4 regions of the Rhizobium sp. CAU 1783 genome follow, and region 1 is predicted to be linked to each of the others. Evidence: predicted binding sites of a transcription regulator. Region 1 holds the regulator's gene; each other region holds the start of a gene.
What was found. Region 1 encodes LexA, which represses DNA repair genes until DNA is damaged. Its sites were predicted from a motif close to TGTTCNNNNTGTGTTCNG; they were not measured.
Positions count from the first base shown of each region.

Region 2: the regulator LexA is predicted to act here: its motif matches at 2,520-2,537, upstream of ACX93L_RS11315 (energy-coupling factor ABC transporter ATP-binding protein).
Region 3: the regulator LexA is predicted to act here: its motif matches at 2,520-2,537, upstream of ACX93L_RS17300 (ImuA family protein).
Region 4: the regulator LexA is predicted to act here: its motif matches at 2,028-2,045, upstream of ACX93L_RS17955 (helicase-related protein).

Region 1 is NZ_JBTOLM010000001.1:1,224,992-1,229,199, forward strand. It holds gene ACX93L_RS05615 (ComEC/Rec2 family competence protein) at 1-2,323, shown strand, start outside; gene lexA (transcriptional repressor LexA) at 2,314-3,027, opposite strand; gene ACX93L_RS05625 (DUF1003 domain-containing protein) at 3,262-3,804, shown strand; gene ACX93L_RS05630 (VOC family protein) at 3,849-4,208, shown strand, end outside.
Region 2 is NZ_JBTOLM010000002.1:944,906-949,113, forward strand. It holds gene ACX93L_RS11300 (hypothetical protein) at 1-368, shown strand, start outside; gene ACX93L_RS11305 (biotin transporter BioY) at 400-963, opposite strand; gene ACX93L_RS11310 (energy-coupling factor transporter transmembrane component T family protein) at 1,044-1,646, opposite strand; gene ACX93L_RS11315 (energy-coupling factor ABC transporter ATP-binding protein) at 1,643-2,323, opposite strand; gene ACX93L_RS11320 (winged helix-turn-helix domain-containing protein) at 2,556-3,743, shown strand; gene ACX93L_RS11325 (GNAT family N-acetyltransferase) at 3,752-4,180, shown strand.
Region 3 is NZ_JBTOLM010000004.1:179,259-183,466, forward strand. It holds gene ACX93L_RS17275 (HpcH/HpaI aldolase/citrate lyase family protein) at 1-703, shown strand, start outside; gene ACX93L_RS17280 (DUF1737 domain-containing protein) at 700-906, shown strand; gene ACX93L_RS17285 (SDR family oxidoreductase) at 955-1,704, opposite strand; gene ACX93L_RS17290 (heme-binding protein) at 1,798-1,935, shown strand; gene ACX93L_RS17295 (metallopeptidase family protein) at 1,932-2,399, opposite strand; gene ACX93L_RS17300 (ImuA family protein) at 2,556-3,479, shown strand; gene ACX93L_RS17305 (Y-family DNA polymerase) at 3,520-4,208, shown strand, end outside.
Region 4 is NZ_JBTOLM010000004.1:329,990-334,197, forward strand. It holds gene phbB (beta-ketoacyl-ACP reductase) at 1-62, shown strand, start outside; gene ACX93L_RS17940 (glycine zipper domain-containing protein) at 379-633, opposite strand; gene ACX93L_RS17945 (DUF3309 family protein) at 665-820, opposite strand; gene ACX93L_RS17950 (alpha/beta fold hydrolase) at 750-1,901, opposite strand; gene ACX93L_RS17955 (helicase-related protein) at 2,237-4,208, shown strand, end outside.

The sequences.
Region 1 (4,208 bases):
CCCGGTCTTTCTCGGAGCCGGCGCGGTTACCTGGTTTTCGCTCGCTCGGCCGCCTCCGACCAGCGTCCTGACGGGACTGCTGGCCGCACTCTTGTTCCTTCTTCTCGCCGCGGCGACCGGTCGGCCGCGACTGCGCGGAATGTTGGCGTGCGTGGTCCTGCCGGTTGCCGGCATGGTGCTGGCCGCCATGGAGACCGGCAGGCTGGGGACGACGATCCTCGACAGCGGCGTGACGACCATCGTCACGGGTATCGTCGAGAGGCGCGAGGCGGGGGCCAATGGCGAATGGCGCTACGAGATCCGCCTGACGGCAACGGCCGAGCCACGGTTGAAGCGGCCGCCCGAGCGGATCTCTATCCTGGCACGCGGCGCGAACCGGCCGGCTCTTCTGGGCGAGGCGATCCGGGGGCGGGCGCGACTTTCACCGCCTTCCGGGCCGGCGCTTCCGGGCCTCAATGATTTCGCCTTCGCCAGCTATTTCAACGAAATCGGAGCGGTGGGCTTCTTTCTCGGCCCGGCTCAGGCCGGCGCGGCCGGGATGGCGAGCAACGAGGGGTTCTGGATAATGGCCGACCGCGTGCTCTTTTCCTTGCGGGATCGGATCTCGACACGCATCCGCACGGAACTTGCGGGTGATCCCGGCGCCTTTGCCGCCTCGATCATCACCGGCGAGCGCCGCTCGATGTCGAAGGGCGCGACAGAGGCCTTGCGGCTCTCGGGCCTCGCGCACATCACCGCGATCTCGGGGCTGAACATGGCGCTGGCCGCGGGGATCTTCTTCGTCGGCCTGCGCAAGATCCTCAGCCTCCTGCCAGGGCTTGCCCAAACGATGCCGATCAAGAAGTTCGCGGCCTTCGGCGCGCTTGCCGCCGCCTTCGCCTACCTGCTGATATCAGGCTGCCAGGTCTCGGCGGTGCGTGCTTTCCTGATGACGGCAATCATGCTGGTCGCGGTGCTCTTCGATCGCCCGGCGATCAGCCTGCGCAACCTGGCCCTTGCTGCGATCGTGATCCTGGTGGTCAGCCCATCGGCGGTGATGGGGCCAAGTTTCCAGATGTCGTTTGCAGCGACGGCCGGTCTGATTGCCGGCTATGCCGCGTGGCGCAGCCGGCCGCGCAAGCCCTCCCTGCCATTCGCGATACCGGGTCTTTCCTTGCTTGCAGCAGGCGGGAAGATTCTTGGGGGGGCTTTCGCAACCTCCCTGATCGGCGGGTTGTCGACCGCGGCCTTCGCCGTTTCCCATTTTCATCGGCTGGCGCCGCACAGCCTGGAAGCCAATCTCGTGGCCATGCCGATCATCTCGATCCTCGTCATGCCGGCAGGGCTCGTGGCGATGCTGCTGATGCCTCTCGGTCTCGACGGGCCGTTTCTCTGGGTGATGGGGTGGGGGCTCGAATGGGTGATCGCCATCGCTGAGTGGATTGCCGGGTGGGACGACGCAATCCGCTTTTCGCGACTGCCGGGCTGGTTCCTGCCTCTGACCTCCCTCGGTCTGCTGATGTTGACGCTGCTCCGATCGCACCTCCGGCAGGCCGGAAGCCTTTTGCTCGGGGCGAGCCTACTCGCGGTACTCATCGCGCCGCTTCCACCGGTCGCCGACCTTTATGTGGCGGAGGACGGTCGCCTGGTCGGGATGTGGATGGAGCCAGGTCGGCTTGCCACCAACCGCGTCCGCCCTCCGTCGTTTATCTTCGACCAGTGGCAATCCGCACTTGGCTTTTCGGGCCATGAGCCGCCGGTATTCCTCGACAAAGCCGGCGACAAACAACCCTCTGGACAAGCCACCCAAAAGCAGGACGGGTCGAAGGCCGCGCAGGATGCGTTAGCGCCGGCAAAGGCCAGACCGCAACTTTCGGAGGCGGATCTGGAAGACGGCGAAAGGCGGATGAAGGCTGCACTCGCAAAAGCCTCCGGCCCGCGGTTCGCCTGTGAGGGAAAGTCATGGTGCGTCGCTGTCCTCGAGAACGGCTGGACCATCGCGACAGTCGAGGAGCCCGTCTTTGTCGGGGGCGCCTGTGACAGTGCGGATATCGTGATCGCGGCGAGGCGGACTGGATTTCAACGCTGCCAATCCGGCGCTCACCTTTTCACAGCCGAAACCCTCAGGCAGACCGGCGCGCTCGAAATCACGCTCGGTAATCGGCGGAGCCGCACATTGTCGGTCACCTCCGCCATCGAACGAGGAGACAATCGGCCATGGACCGTGCATCGCCTCTATGACTGGCGGACGGAACGTTTTGTCTTCCCGCCAACGCAGGACGAGTCGGCTCCCCGTTCCCACGAAAAAGGCGGGTTCGATGACCCGCCCTCGCTTCAGTGGTAACGCCGGATAAGGCCGACGAGCTTGCCTTGGATTTTCACCCGGTCCGGCGGGAAAATGCGCGTTTCATAGGCGGGATTCGCGGCCTCCAGCGCAATCGACGCTCCCCGGCGGCGGAAGCGTTTCAACGTCGCCTCCTCGTCGTCGACCAGCGCAACGATGATGTCGCCCGGATTGGCATTCGAGGCATTGCGGATGATGACCGTGTCGCCGTCGAGAATGCCGGCTTCGATCATCGAATCACCCTTCACCTCCAGGGCGTAGTGGTCACCGGAACCGATCATCTCGGCCGGAACCGTGATGTCGTGGGTGTTGTTCTGAATGGCCGAGATCGGCACGCCGGCGGCAATGCGGCCCATGACCGGAACGCTGACGGAGTTCGCGGCGTCCTCTACGGCGACCTTCGGCGGTGCGACCGGGGCGGGCTTGCCCAGGCTGCCCTCGATGACGCTCGGCGAGAAGCCGCGGCGCGGCTGGAGGCTCGGTGTATAGGCCTCGGGCAGCTTGATGACCTCCAACGCCCGGGCCCGGTTAGGGAGACGGCGAATGAAACCGCGTTCCTCAAGCGCCGTGATAAGGCGGTGAATGCCGGACTTCGAGGCCAGGTCGAGCGCATCCTTCATCTCGTCGAAGGATGGGGGAACGCCCGACTCCTTCATCCGCTCGTGGATGAACAGAAGCAGTTCCTGTTGCTTTCGCGTCAGCATGTTGCGGTGCCCCATTCGTGAAACAAATACAGAACATACACTATCTGTTCCATTTGTGTTCCGCAAGGGGATAAAAAAACGTGAAGAAGCCGTCAGATCTTGTGTTTTATCGGGAGGCCCGGTCCGCGGAATGGCCGCCTCAACGCATGCGACCGTTGACAGGGCAGTCCCCATATCGAATGACGGGGCCGGGGTCTGGTGTCCGCATGTGCGGCAGAGCGGAGACGGTGAGACATGTTTGGCGATATCGAGAAGAAGGTGTTCGGCAAGGCTGCGCATGAGCTCAGCGAAGCGGAACGCCGGGTCCTCAAGAAGGCCCGCGAGCGGCGGGTGCTTTCGACGAACGCAAGCGAGGATTTTCTCGCCGCCGCAACGCCCGGGCAACGACTTGCGGATTCGATCGCCCGGGTCGGCGGGTCCTGGGGTTTCATCGTCGGGTTCGGTGCCTTCCTGGTCGCCTGGGTGATCCTCAATACCGTCGTGCTGGCGACGCATGCGCTCGATCCCTATCCGTTCATCTTCCTCAACCTGTTGCTCTCGATGCTTGCGGCGATCCAGGCGCCGGTCATCATGATGAGCCAGAACCGGCAGGCGGCGCGGGACCGTTTCATGGCGGCCAAGGACTACGAGATAAACCTGAAGGCGGAGATCGAGGTGCTGGCGCTGCACCACAAGATCGATGAGCAGGTGCTGATCGAGCTCCAGGCGGCCCGGAGCGAGATTGCCGCACTGAAGGAAGCGGTGCTTGCCCTTTCATCGACGCGCGGGAGTGATTAGGTAGTCGCAAGAACGGTCTGTCAGGCGCAAGGAGTGCATTCCCGATGACATCCAAACAGCATGCGGTGGGAGCGGTCGACCACCTCGTCCTACCGGTTACGTCGCTCGAGGCGACACGCGCCCGGTTTGCTCAGCTCGGCTTCACGGTCGCGCCGGATGCGCGTCATCCGTTCGGGACGGAGAATGCCTGCGTCTTCTTCGGGGACGACACCTATCTCGAACCGCTGGCCGTCGGTAGCCGCGAAGAATGCGAGGCTGCAGCCAGGGCCGGCAACATGTTCGTCGCGCGGGATCAGGCGTTCCGCTTCCGCAACGGGCAGGAGGGCTTTTCCGCGATCGTGGTGAAGACGGTTGACGCGGATGCCGATCACGCGCGGTTTGCCGGCGCAGGCTTTTCCGGCGGA
Region 2 (4,208 bases), on a different contig from region 1:
TCGGCCTGGTCGCCTTCGAGGTCTTCGACGTGTCCCAGCGCGAGGGTGCGGCCGCCATGGGGCTCGCCTTTGTCATCAGCCCGGCCGTCGGCTTTCTCTCCGCGCTGATCGCGGCCGTGTGGTACTGGCTGAGGTCCGGCCGGCGTGATCCCGGCATTCGGGCGCCCCGCGGTTCGGGCTGGTTTGCCGCGCGGGTGGTAGCCGCCGCGGTCGTCGGCTGGCTCTGCGGGCTCTTGCTGCAATGGCTGCTGGCGGGGCAATCCTACGACACCTTCGCCGTGGCGCTCGCGGTGTCCCAGGCGCCTCTACTTCTGGCGCTTGGGCTGGCCGCCGCAACAGGCTGGCTGCTGCGGCGACGGAATTCCTGACACGTCCGGTCGTGCCGGTTTGCGTCACGCCTCAGGCGCGCTGGGGCAGGAGCGGATAGCCGACCATCACGGCACGGCCGGCGAGTGCGGCCACGGCGGCCTTGATGAGGTCGCCCGGGATGAAGGCCATCGAGCCGAGAAAGGCCTTCTCGAGACCCAGGCCGGCGCCGAAGGCGAGATAGCCGATGCCGAAGACATAGAGCACCACGACGCCGCCGATCGCGGCGGCCGCGAAGAAGCCGAGCGTCTGGGCGATCGCGGAAAGGCCCGGCCGGGCGAATTTTTCCGCGATCGTGCCGGCGGCATAGGCGGCCGGCACCCAGCCGATCAGGAAGCCGACGGTCGGGCCGGCAAAGACGGCAAGGCCGCCGCGCCCGCCGGAAAGCACCGGAAGGCCGATGGCGACCAGCAGGATGACGAGAACAGCGGCAAGCGCGCCGCGCTTGGCGCCGAGAACGACGCCGGCCAGCATCACGCCGAGCGACTGGGCCGTGATCGGCACCGGAACGAAGCCGAGCGTGATCGGCGGGATGAAGCCGAGCGCCACGATGATGGCGGCGAACAGCGAGATGAGTACGAGGTCACGGGTCTGCATGTGGTCTCCCTCCGGCACGGCGCATGGCGGTCCTGTCACCGGCTATATGCGCAAAGTCAAAAATTCCCCCAACGGCAAGCTCACTGCCCGCGAATGCCCCGGGCGTCAATGGCTTGGGCGATATTATCCGCATCCCTGAGGGTGGCGATGATCAGCGGTCCGAGGATCGTCGAAATCCTCGGGCGAAGGCCGCGCGCCCGGTGCGCCTCGCGGATCGCCTCGTATCGCGTCAGGATCTCCGGGACGAAGCGTACCACGAGCCCGACCGCAAGGCCGATGTCGGAAGCCTTCGCAAGCCCCGCCCGCTCGAGCGGCGCGGCAAGGCGGGTGATCGTCTCGATGAAGGCGGAAACAGTGGTCGTCGCAGTGACGGCGGCTCCCGCCATCATCAGCGCCGAAAGCCGGAGCGTCGTCACCATCGCCTCCTCGGCGCTGGTGAGCACGAGGTGAAACACCCCGACGATCAGGATGGTGAGGATCACCGGCCTGAGCGGCGAAAGGGCCACCCGGAACGGCTGGCCGAGGCCGAAATAGAGCGCGGCCGCCGCGCCGAGGGCGACGAGAAGGATCAACGGCTCGCGGGTCAGGAAGATCAGCACGGCGAAGACGCCGAGACCGCCGATTTTCACCGCCGGCCTTGTCCGGTGCATCGGGCTGTCGCCGCTGACATGAAGACTTCTCACGGCAGCGCGATCTCCCGGTAGCGGGTGATTGCCTCCGGCGCGCTGCCGTCGAACGCGACGCGCCCCTCGTGGAAGACCAGCACGCGCTCGAAGCCGGCGACGAGGTCGAGGTCGTGGCTGATGACGATCGCCTGCTGGTCGAGCCCGTCAATCGCCGCCTTCACCATCGCGCGGTTCTTCAGGTCCAACTGGTTGGTCGGCTCGTCGAAGATGACGAGGTCCGGCGCTGTGACGATGACGGCGGCCAGTGCCGCGAGCTGCAGCTCGCCGCCGGAAAGCTCGTGCGGCCGCCGGTCGGCGAGACGGGCAATCCCGAAGCGGGCAAGCACGCGATCGACGGCCTCGGTCAGTGCAGCACCTTTAAGGCCCCTGCTTTTCGGCCCGAAGGCGATGTCGTCGCGGATGACCGGCAGGATGATCTGGTTCGCCGGGTTCTGGAAGATGAAGCCGGCCTTGCCGAGCACGGCCTTCTCGTCCTTCACGGTATCGAGCCCGCCGAGCGCGACCGCCCCGGCCGACGGCTTGACGAGGCCGTTGATCAGCCGCGCGAAGGTCGTCTTGCCGGACCCGTTGAGCCCGATCACCCCGATGCGCCGTTCGACAAGTGTCAGCGACAGCGGCTCGAGCGCGACCTTGTCGCCATAGCGCACCTCTGCCCGGTCGAATGTGATCCGCAATGCCTGTCCCCGTCCTTGGTCTGGGCCCTCTATAGACCGGAGGAGGGCCAAGGGGAATGGGCCAGGGGGAATGGGCCAAGGTAAGGAGCAAAGCGCCGACGGGTGAGGGGCGGTGAGGGGCAGCCGCCAAACGATGGCGGCCGTTCCACTCCACGACCTCCCGAGAAATCAGAAACCGGAAACCCCACACCTCCCATTGAACATATCATGAACATTCGCTAGCCTCTCTCCCATGGCGATTCATCTGGACAACGCGCAGGCGCGAAAAATCTTTCTCGAACGGCAGGGGCTTTCCCGGCCGCCGAATGTCGCGTTGGGCAAGGACGGGCTCTACCAGCTCATCCACGACCTCGGCTTCGTCCAGGTCGACAGCATCGCGACCGTCGAGCGCGCCCATCACCAGATCCTCTTTTCGCGCAACCAGACCTATCGCCCGGAACAGCTGAGCCGGCTTCTCGAAAAGGACCGCAGCCTGTTCGAGCACTGGACCCATGACGCCTCGGTCATTCCCTCCGCCTTCTTTCCCTACTGGAAGCACCGCTTTCGTCGGCGCGAGGAGAAGATCCTCGAAAATTGGCGCAAATGGCAGGGCGAGGGTTTCGACCGGGCCTTCGAGGAAACCTATGAGAAGATCCGCGCCGGCGGGCCGATCATGGCCCGCGAGGTCAAGGCCGAGGACCACAAGTCCGGCGGCTGGTGGAACTGGCATCCGTCCAAGACCGCGCTCGAATATCTCTGGCACACCGGCAAGCTGGCGATTTCAGCCCGCGACAATTTCCAGAAGGTCTACGACCTTGCCGAACGGGTGATCCCGGCCGATCATTTTGCCGCCGAAGTCGACCACGATGCCTTCGTCGACTGGGCTTGCCGCAGCGCGCTTGCGCGGCTCGGCTTTGCCACCCATGGCGAGATCGCCGCCTTCTTCGATCTGGTGACGCCGCAGGAGGCGAAGGCCTGGGTCGATGCGCACCGCGACGAGCTGGAGGAAGTCACCCTTGGCACGGTCGACGGCAAGCCGCGCGCCTCCTTTGCCTTTGCGGAAAACCTGGCGGCCCTTCTCGACGCGCCGGAGCCGCCGGCCCGCATCAGGACGCTCAGCCCCTTCGATCCGCTGATCCGCGACCGCAACCGCACCGAACGCCTGTTCGGCTTCTTCTACCGGATCGAGATCTTCGTCCCCGAGCCGAAGCGCGAATACGGCTATTACGTCTTCCCGCTCCTGCAATCCGACCGCCTGATCGGCCGCATCGACATGAAGGCGGACCGCAGGACAGGCGTGCTCGACGTGAAGCGGCTCTGGCTGGAAAAGGGCGTCAAACCGTCCGCCGGCCGGCTTGAGAAACTGGAAGCCGAGCTTGCCCGAATCGCCCGCTTTGCCGGGGTCGATCAGGTGGTGCGGCGCGACGGATGGCTGGGCTGAGGAGGCAAATGACAGTGTCGGACAAGGACAACAGCGACTACCGCATCGAGGCCCGCGTGCCCGCCGTCGAGGATTACCTGCGCCTGCGCCGGGTCGCCGGCCTCGGCCTCTTTTCCCGCGAAGCGGCGGAGAAAGGCCTGCCGAACTCGGTCTTCGGCGTCTGCCTGATGTTGGGCGACGCGGTCGTCGGCATGGGCCGGATCATCGGCGACGGCGGCTGCTTCTTCCAGGTGACCGACATCGCCATCGAGCCCGCCCATCAGGGCAGGGGGCTGGCGAAATGGATCATGCAGGCCCTCACCGACTTCATCGAAACCCTGCCGAAATCCGCCTATGTCAGCCTGATCGCCGACGTGCCGGCGAACCGTCTCTATGCCCAGTTCGGTTTCGAGGAGACGGCGCCCCGTTCGGTCGGCATGGCCCGCAAGGTCACCTGACCGGCCAGTTCGCACCCCTTCACGCCGC
Region 3 (4,208 bases), on a different contig from region 1:
GGAAAGCATCGTCCGTGTGAACGGGATCGATACCGAGTTCTTCTCCGACGACATGGCCGCCGTGATCGCCTGCCGGCCGGATGCCGTGCTGCTGCCGAAGGTCGACGGCCCGGACGACGTGCAGCGGGTGGCTGACCTCATCACCGAAACCGATGCGACGGAAAGTCTCAGGATCTGGGCGATGATCGAAACGCCGCGCGGCGTTCTCAATGCAGCGGCGATCGCCGGCGCGGGACGCACCGCCGGCGGCCTGCTCGACTGTTTCGTCGTCGGGCTCAACGATCTGCGCAAGGAGACGGGCGTGGCTCCGGAGACGGGGCGGACCTATCTCGTGCCCTTCCTGATGCAGGTGATCCTTGCTGCGCGCGCCTACGGGCTCGACGCGATCGACAGCGTATCGAACGAGTTCAGGGCGCTCGAGGCCTTCGATGGCGAATGCGCGCAGGGACGCGCCATGGGCTTCGACGGCAAGATGCTGATCCATCCGGCACAGATCGACGGGGCCAACCGGTATTTCGGTTTTTCAGAGGCGGCGCTCGCCGAGGCGAAGGCGATTGCCGTCGCCTTTGCCGATCCCGCGACCGACGGCCTCAACGTCATCAATCTCGACGGGCGGATGATCGAACGGCTGCATCTGGAGCAGGCCGAGCGACTGCTCGCCAAGGCTCGCGTCATCGCAGACAGAGAAGGCAGAACAGCATGAAGGTCTATCGTTTCCTCACCGGCCCGGACGACGCGGCCTTTTGCCATCGCGTCACCGATGCGCTCAACAAGGGCTGGGAACTGCATGGTGCACCGAGCCTTTCCTTCAATGCCGCGACCAACCAGATGCATTGCGGGCAAGCCGTGGTGAAGACCGTGCATGGCAAGGATTACGATCCGAGCATGAAGCTCGGCGAGCAATGACAGAAACGGAGCGCCTGCCGTCTGCGGCGGGCGCTCCGGCGTATCGCGTCACTTGACGGCGGCATTGCCGCCGTCGGCGTAGAGCGCCGAGCCGGCGACGAAGCTTGCCATGGGGCCCGCAAGGAAAAGGGCCGCGCGGGCGATTTCTTCCGGCCGGGCGATGCGTTTCAGGGCATGCAGACCTGCCGCCCAGTCCTTTTGGGCCTGATCGCCGGCCATCCGCGTATCGGTGCCGCCCGGCAGGAGTGCATTGGCCCGAATGTCGCGGCTGCCGTAATCCGCAGTGATGCCCTTTACCAGACCCATGATGCCCGCCTTGGAGGCGGCATAGGTGCCCATTCCGGGAAGGCCGACGCTCGTTCCGACGAAGGTCGAGACGAAGACCAGGGCGCCGGAGCCACGTTCCAGCATGGCTGGGATCTGGCAGCGGGCGGCGAAAAAGGCCGAGGTCAGGTTTGCCGCCAGCGTTTCCTGCCATTCGGGCATCGTGACTTCCGCGAGGGGTTTGATCGGACCGACGGCCCCGGCATTGTTGACGGCGATATCGAGGCCGCCGAACCGGCTCATGGCCGCATCGACCAGCCTCTCATGGGTTTCGGCACGGGCGACGTCACCCGGCACGGCATGGGCGATGCCGCCCCGGCTCTCGATCAGATCGACAACCGCGTCGAGTGCTTCGCTGCCCCTGGCATTGAGCACCAGGGATGCGCCCTCTGCGGCAAACAGCAGGGCAGTGGCGCGGCCGATGCCGGACGACGCTCCGGTGATGATGGCGACCTTGTCGTTCAGGCTTGTCATGGAAACCTCCTTTGGGTGTCGGAGGCCAAGGGATAGGCGAGGAGGCGGGGCGGCGGCCACCCGTTTCCGGACGGGGCGATCGGCGGGCGTCTGATGGTGGTGGGCGGTGGCCTGCCCGTGCTCTTCGACGGCGAGGTGGCGGGCGGGATCGGCATCCGTTCAGGTGCGCCGGCACGGGATCTGCAATTCGCCGAAGCCGGGACCACGCATTTCCTTGCGAAGCGCGACTAGTCCTTCACCGCGACAGAAAGGCCGTCCGCTTCCGCGGCGGCATCCTCGGCGCTTTCCTCAATGCGTTCCATGTCGTCGTCGGAGAGGCCGAAATGATGGCCGATCTCGTGGATCAGAACGTGGGTGATGATGTCGCCCAGGGTTTCTTCGTTTTCCGCCCAGTAGTCGAGGATCGGGCGGCGATAGAGCGTGATGCGGTTCGGCATCTCCCCGGTTTCCATGGTGAAACGTTCCGAGATGCCACGGCCCTCGAACAGGCCGAGCAGGTCGAAAGGCGTCTCCAGCGCCATGTCCTCGAAGACTTCGTCGGTCGGGAAATCGGCGATCTCGATGATCAGATTTCCCGTCAGCGCCCTGAATTCCTCCGGCAGATGGCCATAGGCCTCAATCGCCAGCGATTCGAACGTGCTGATCGTCGGGGCATGGCGCTCGCGCCAATCTTCGGTCTGGTCAATGCGGGCCATCGGAACTCCTTACTGGCTCTCCATATAGGAGTTTTGTTCCCGCTTTTCGAGTGGGAATCCTGTCAAGGAATAAATTCACAATGAATCCGGTTGACTCTTTTCGAAAGCTCTGGAATCCATAAGAACATATAGAGAACATTTCGATGGAGATACGTCATGGGCGGGACCGCTCTGGCGCAGGGGAAGCTGTTTGCCCTGCGCGAGGCCATCGCGAAGATCGAAGGCAGGCCGCTTTCGGCCGGGCTCGAACCCGAGCCGGATGCCGGCTGCGCCGAGGTGGATGCTGCCGGCGGTTTCGTAGGGGCGGAGGAGGCTTCAGGCCTCGAAAGCCTGCTGCCGGATGGGTTTCCGGTCGGTGCGATGATCGAGCTTCGTGGCGGGCAGCTGAGGGATGCTGGCGCCGTCAGCGGTTTCGGGCTGGGCTTGTGTCTTGCCTGTCTGCCGGCCCAGCCGGAAAAGCGCATTCTCTGGATCGGCGAGAGCTTCGTTGCCCGTGAAGCGGGGTTGCCCCATGCGGCGGGCCTGGTCGATTACGGGTGCCGGCCGGGTGAACTCGTCTATGCCATGCCCCGGCGAGTTGAGGAGGCGCTTTGGCTGGCGGATGCCGCCCTTTCCTGCGGCGCCTTCGCGGCCGTGATGCTGGAGGTCAACGGCAACCCGCGCGGCTTCGGGCTGACCGAAAGCCGGCGTCTCAGCCTCAAGGCGCGCAGCACGGGCGGCTTTCTTCTTCTGCTGCGGCAGGGAGGAGAAGAGGAAGCGAGCAGCGCCTCGCTTCGCCTACGCATCGAACCCGCGCCGGCGGCGGCGCGCATTCTGAGCGACGGAACGATGCTCGGCGGCAGCATCGGCAATTCCGTCTTCCGCCTCGTTCCGGAAAAGAGCCGGCTCGGGGCATCCCGCGAACTGACCCTGGAGTGGAATAAAGATGACCGCCTGTTTTACCCCGCAACTTTCGCTCACACCGGCCAGCACCGCCCCGAACGGTCGGCGTATCCTGGCGCTCTGGTTTCCCAGGCTTTCGACCGATCGGCTGGCGCGTCGCCGCTGGGGACTGTCGTGGCGTTCGACAGGGCGTCCTGACCATCCGCCGGTTGTTTGTGCCGGGCGGGTGCAGAACGCGGTGCGCCTCACCGCGCTCGACGAGACGGCCGAAACGATTGGCCTGCGGGTCGGGCAGGGTCTTGCCGAGGCACGCGCCATCTGCCCGTCCCTCGACGCGGCGGAGGAGGATCCTTCCGCCGACCGGCGGTTTCTGGAGGCGATCGCCGACTGGTGCGACCGCTATACGCCACTGGTGGCGCTGGACGGCACGGATGGACTGATGCTCGACGTCACCGGCTGCACGCATCTGTTCGGCGGCGAAGAAGCGATGATCGAAGACCTGCTGGGTCGCCTCCTGCAGCTCGGGCTCGATGCGCGGGGCGCGATTGCCGGAACACCCGGCCTGTCCTGGGCGGCGGCCCGTTTTTCCGTAAAGACGGTGGTGGCCGATCGCGAGATGGTGGCGGTGCTGTCGCCACTGCCCCTCAAGGCACTGCGGATCGAGGCTGGCATGGCGGCGTCGCTTGCCCGGGTCGGGCTGAAGCAGGTGGGCGATCTCCTGGCGATGCCGCGCGGCCCGCTGACGCGGCGTTTCGGGCCGGCCTTGCTGCTCAGGCTCGACCAGGCGCTGGGGCGCGAAGGGGAGCCGATCGTACCACGTCGGCCTGTTGCCCTGCTTTCGGTCGAGCGGCGGCTCGCGGAACCGATCCGTGACGAAGAAGCGATCCTCGATCTCGTCGGGCGGCTGGCCGCGGGGCTGAAATCGGG
Region 4 (4,208 bases), on a different contig from region 1:
ACGATGCCGGCTTCATCACCGGTTCGACGATCTCTGCGAATGGTGGCCAGTTCTTCGTGTGACTTTCGCAGGCGGACGCGAGGTCATCAAAGGCCGGTCCTTCGGGGCCGGCCTTTTTTTCATACCGCCGTGGCGAAGGTTAATATTCGTGCGGGCCTCGAATGCCAGAAATCCTAATATCCACGGTTTCCTATGGTTAACAGATTGTTATTCCACAATATATGGTGATGAACAAAACGAGAAACATTGACCGTAAGCGATTCGTCGCCGATTCGTTCCGGCTTTGATCGAGGGGTTAACGGCAAGGCACTTTGCCGAACGTCAAAGGCCGCCGGTGGGGGCATCCGGCGGCCTTCTGGGAGCATCGCTGCGGCGTGTTCAGCGGCAGCGTGCCTCATAGGTGCGTCCGTAGCGGTCGCGATAAACGCAGTAGCCGGACCGTTCCTGTGACTGGCCAATCAGGGCGCCCGCGGCTCCGCCGACAACGGCACCGACGGCAGCGCCGCCGACCGAATTGGTGGCCACGCCACCGATCACGGCGCCGGAGGCGGCACCGATGGAGGCACCTCGTTCGGTCGCCGTGCACGATGCCAGCGGGGCGATGAGGGCAAGTGCAAGAAGTGTCTTTTTCATCGTCGTTTTTCCTCTTCGGTTTCGACTACGCTCAGATCCGGCCCATGAGCAGCAGGATGACAAGAATAAGCACGACAAGCCCGAGGCCGCCGGACGGTCCATAGCCCCAGTTTCGGCTATAGCCCCAATTGGGCAGGGCGCCGATCAGCAACAGGATGACGATGACGATGAGAATTGTACTCAACATGGTGGCCCTCTCGATTGGTAAATTCGAATTCCGGTTTGCGTGATGCCTCAACGTCGGGCGCCGAGGTTTGTTCCATCGATGCCAGGCTCATTGTTCCGAGGTCGATATCTTCTCCTGAGAGAAGAGGCTCAAAGTAACGAGACCAGCGGTCAATCAGGGCTGCGGCCGATGTCGCAGATGGGTCGATGAAGCTGCCGATGATCTTATTCATTCGGTGCCTCTGTTCGACCATGACAAGATGACCGCAATCTCCGAACAGCACGGTCTGTGCCCTGGGCAGCAACTTCGACAGGCGCAACTGATGGGAGGGAGGCACGATCGCGTCGTGAACGCCGATCAGGTTAAGGACCGGGATCGAGATTTTCGGCAGGTCGGCGAGGATCGAGGTGCCCGACATGAATTGCACGCAGGCCGCAACGTCCTCCGGTCGTGTCTTCAGGAGATGACCGCGGACCATTTCCATCGCGGCGGCAGCGCGATCATCCTCCCAGGGGCAGGACTTGTCATAGACGCATTCGATCGAGCCCCAGCGAAACTGTTCCCTGGTCGAGATCCAGCGCTTGAAGAAATGGCGGAACACATAAGGGCCAACCCGCGGGATCCGAAGCAAACGGGCCGCAAATCGCTCCTTTCCCTCGAAGCGGCCGCAGGCGAAGCCTCCGAGGAGGACGACCGAGCGCACGAGATCCGGGCGACGGACAGCAAGAAGGAGGGAGAGAAATCCGCCGGTCGAATGACCGATCAGGTCGACCTGCTCACCGCCAAAATCTCGGCCAATCGCGTCTGCCATCGCATCCACGACCGCTTCCGGCGAGATGACCGCTCCCGGAACTGGCAGGTTCCACGGATGATGCCCGGGAAGGGGATAGGCGACGGTCCTGCCCTTGCGGGTGATTTCCGGGGCAAAGACCTTCCAGAACGCGGGTGCCATGACCATGCCGTGGATCAGAACGAAGTTCCGTCCAGGCTTGTTGCTGATCCATTCTGCAGGTGGTGGCGACAGTGTCATCTTGGTTAGCCTCGGCTCAATCAACGCGGCGTGACGGCTTTCTGTTCCCCTCTTCCGAGCCGTTCTCTCCACATCTCGGAATCATCACGACAAGCCGTTGATCCGATTCAGCATTTTGTGGGCGACTCCGCGAATTGCGCCGATATCTAGCCGTGAACAAATCCTGAATCACGAGGAGTCAGCGATTCGTCGCCGATTCGTTCGCACACTGTTCCCGGAGTCGTCGGGACTGGCATTTCGGGTCATTTCAGCCGAATTCTGGGGTCTGTGTCCCTTGATTATGGTTCGCAAACCTCGGGTGGCTTGCCTTTGGCGGCAATCGTCGCCATGTGTGGGGCGAGATCGCCGGTCACCCTTCTTGAACGACGGTCCGTTGCAGCGCGGAGCGGTAATTGAATTCGCAACCCATGATCCTGAGCGGCCGCGGTGTCACTGCTGTGCTGGGGCCGACCAATACGGGCAAGACCCATTTCGCCATCGAGCGCATGGTCGCACATGGCTCCGGGATCATTGGCCTGCCGCTTCGCCTGCTTGCACGCGAGGTCTATCAGCGGGTCGTGGAGCGGGTGGGTGTCTCCCAAGTGGCGCTCGTCACCGGCGAGGAGAAGATCGCTCCTGCTGGCGCGCGCTTTTCCGTATGCACGGTGGAGGCCATGCCGCGTGAGACGAAGGCGGCCTTCGTCGCGATCGACGAGATCCAGCTTGCCGGGGACCTCGAGCGCGGCCATATCTTCACGGATCGCTTGCTTCACCTGCGTGGTCGTGATGAGACGTTGCTGCTCGGCTCGGCAACAATGAAGCCGATCCTGCAACAGGTTCTTCCCGGAATCACGATCGTGGAGCGTCCGCGACTGTCGCAGCTCTTCTACGCGGGCCAGAAGAAGATAACCCGGCTGCCCCAGAGAACGGCGATCGTCGCCTTTTCCGCCGACGAGGTCTATGCGATTGCCGAACTGATCCGTCGCCAGCGGGGTGGTGCTGCCGTGGTTCTGGGCGCGCTCAGCCCGCGGACCCGCAACGCGCAGGTCGGCCTCTATCAGGCGGGCGATGTCGAGTATCTGGTGGCGACCGATGCGATCGGCATGGGCCTCAACCTCGATGTCGATCACGTGGCCTTCGCCCAGGACCGGAAGTTCGACGGCTATCAGTTCCGCAACCTGAACCCCGGGGAGCTGGGACAGGTCGCCGGCCGTGCCGGGCGTCACCTGAAGGACGGAACCTTCGGCGTCACCGGCCGGGTCGATCCTTTCGACAACGAGCTGGTCGAGCGGCTGGAAAGCCATCAGTTCGATACCGTCAAGGTTCTGCAATGGCGAACGGCGAAATTCGATTTCTCGTCGATCGGCGCGCTGCAGCGCAGTCTTGAGGCCGCGCCGCGCGTCGAGGGACTGACGCGCGCCTTGCCGGCCATCGACCAGCAGGCGCTCGATTTCCTTGCGCGATATCCCGAAGTGGCCGATCTGGCGAATACACCGGAAAGAGTCGAGAAGCTGTGGGAAGCCTGTGCGCTTCCCGACTATCGACGCATCACGCCGGCCCAGCATGCGGACCTGATCCAGAGCCTGTTCTTCGACCTCGTCCGCCATGGCGCGGTCAACGAAGACTTCATGGCCGAGCAGGTTCGCCGTGCCGACCGGACCGACGGCGAAATCGATACCTTGTCGGCACGGATTGCCCAAATCCGCACATGGACTTATGTATCGAACCGGCCAGGTTGGCTTGCCGATCCGACACACTGGCAAGAAAAGACGCGGGAAATCGAAGACCGATTGTCCGATGCGCTACATGATAGGTTGACGAAACGCTTTGTTGATCGCAGGACATCTGTGCTCATGAAGCGCTTGAGAGAGAATGCGATGTTGGAAGCTGAAATCAGTGTGAACGGCGATGTCTTCGTGGAAGGACATCACATGGGACAACTCGCCGGTTTCCGGTTTACGCCCATATCCGGTACCGAGGGTCCCGATGCCAAGGCCGTTGAGGCCGCTGCGCACAAGGCGCTCGCGCTGGAGTTCGAGGCGCGGGCGGCACGTCTGCACGCTTCGGGCAACAACGACCTCGCGATCAGCGCAGACGGTCTGGTGCGCTGGCTCGGCGATCCCGTCGCACGCCTCACGGGCAGCGATCACATGCTGCATCCGCGCGTCATCCTGCTGGCCGACGAACAGCTGACCGGCAATGCGCGCGATCATGTCGTCGCTCGTGTCGAACGCTTCGTGAATCACCACATCTCGACGGTCCTGAAGCCGCTCGATGATCTTTCGCGCGCCGAAGACCTCCAGGGTCTCGCCAAGGGGCTGGCCTTCCAGCTCGTCGAGAACCTTGGCGTGCTTTTCCGTCGCGACGTCTCCGACGACGTGAAGTCGCTCGACCAGGATG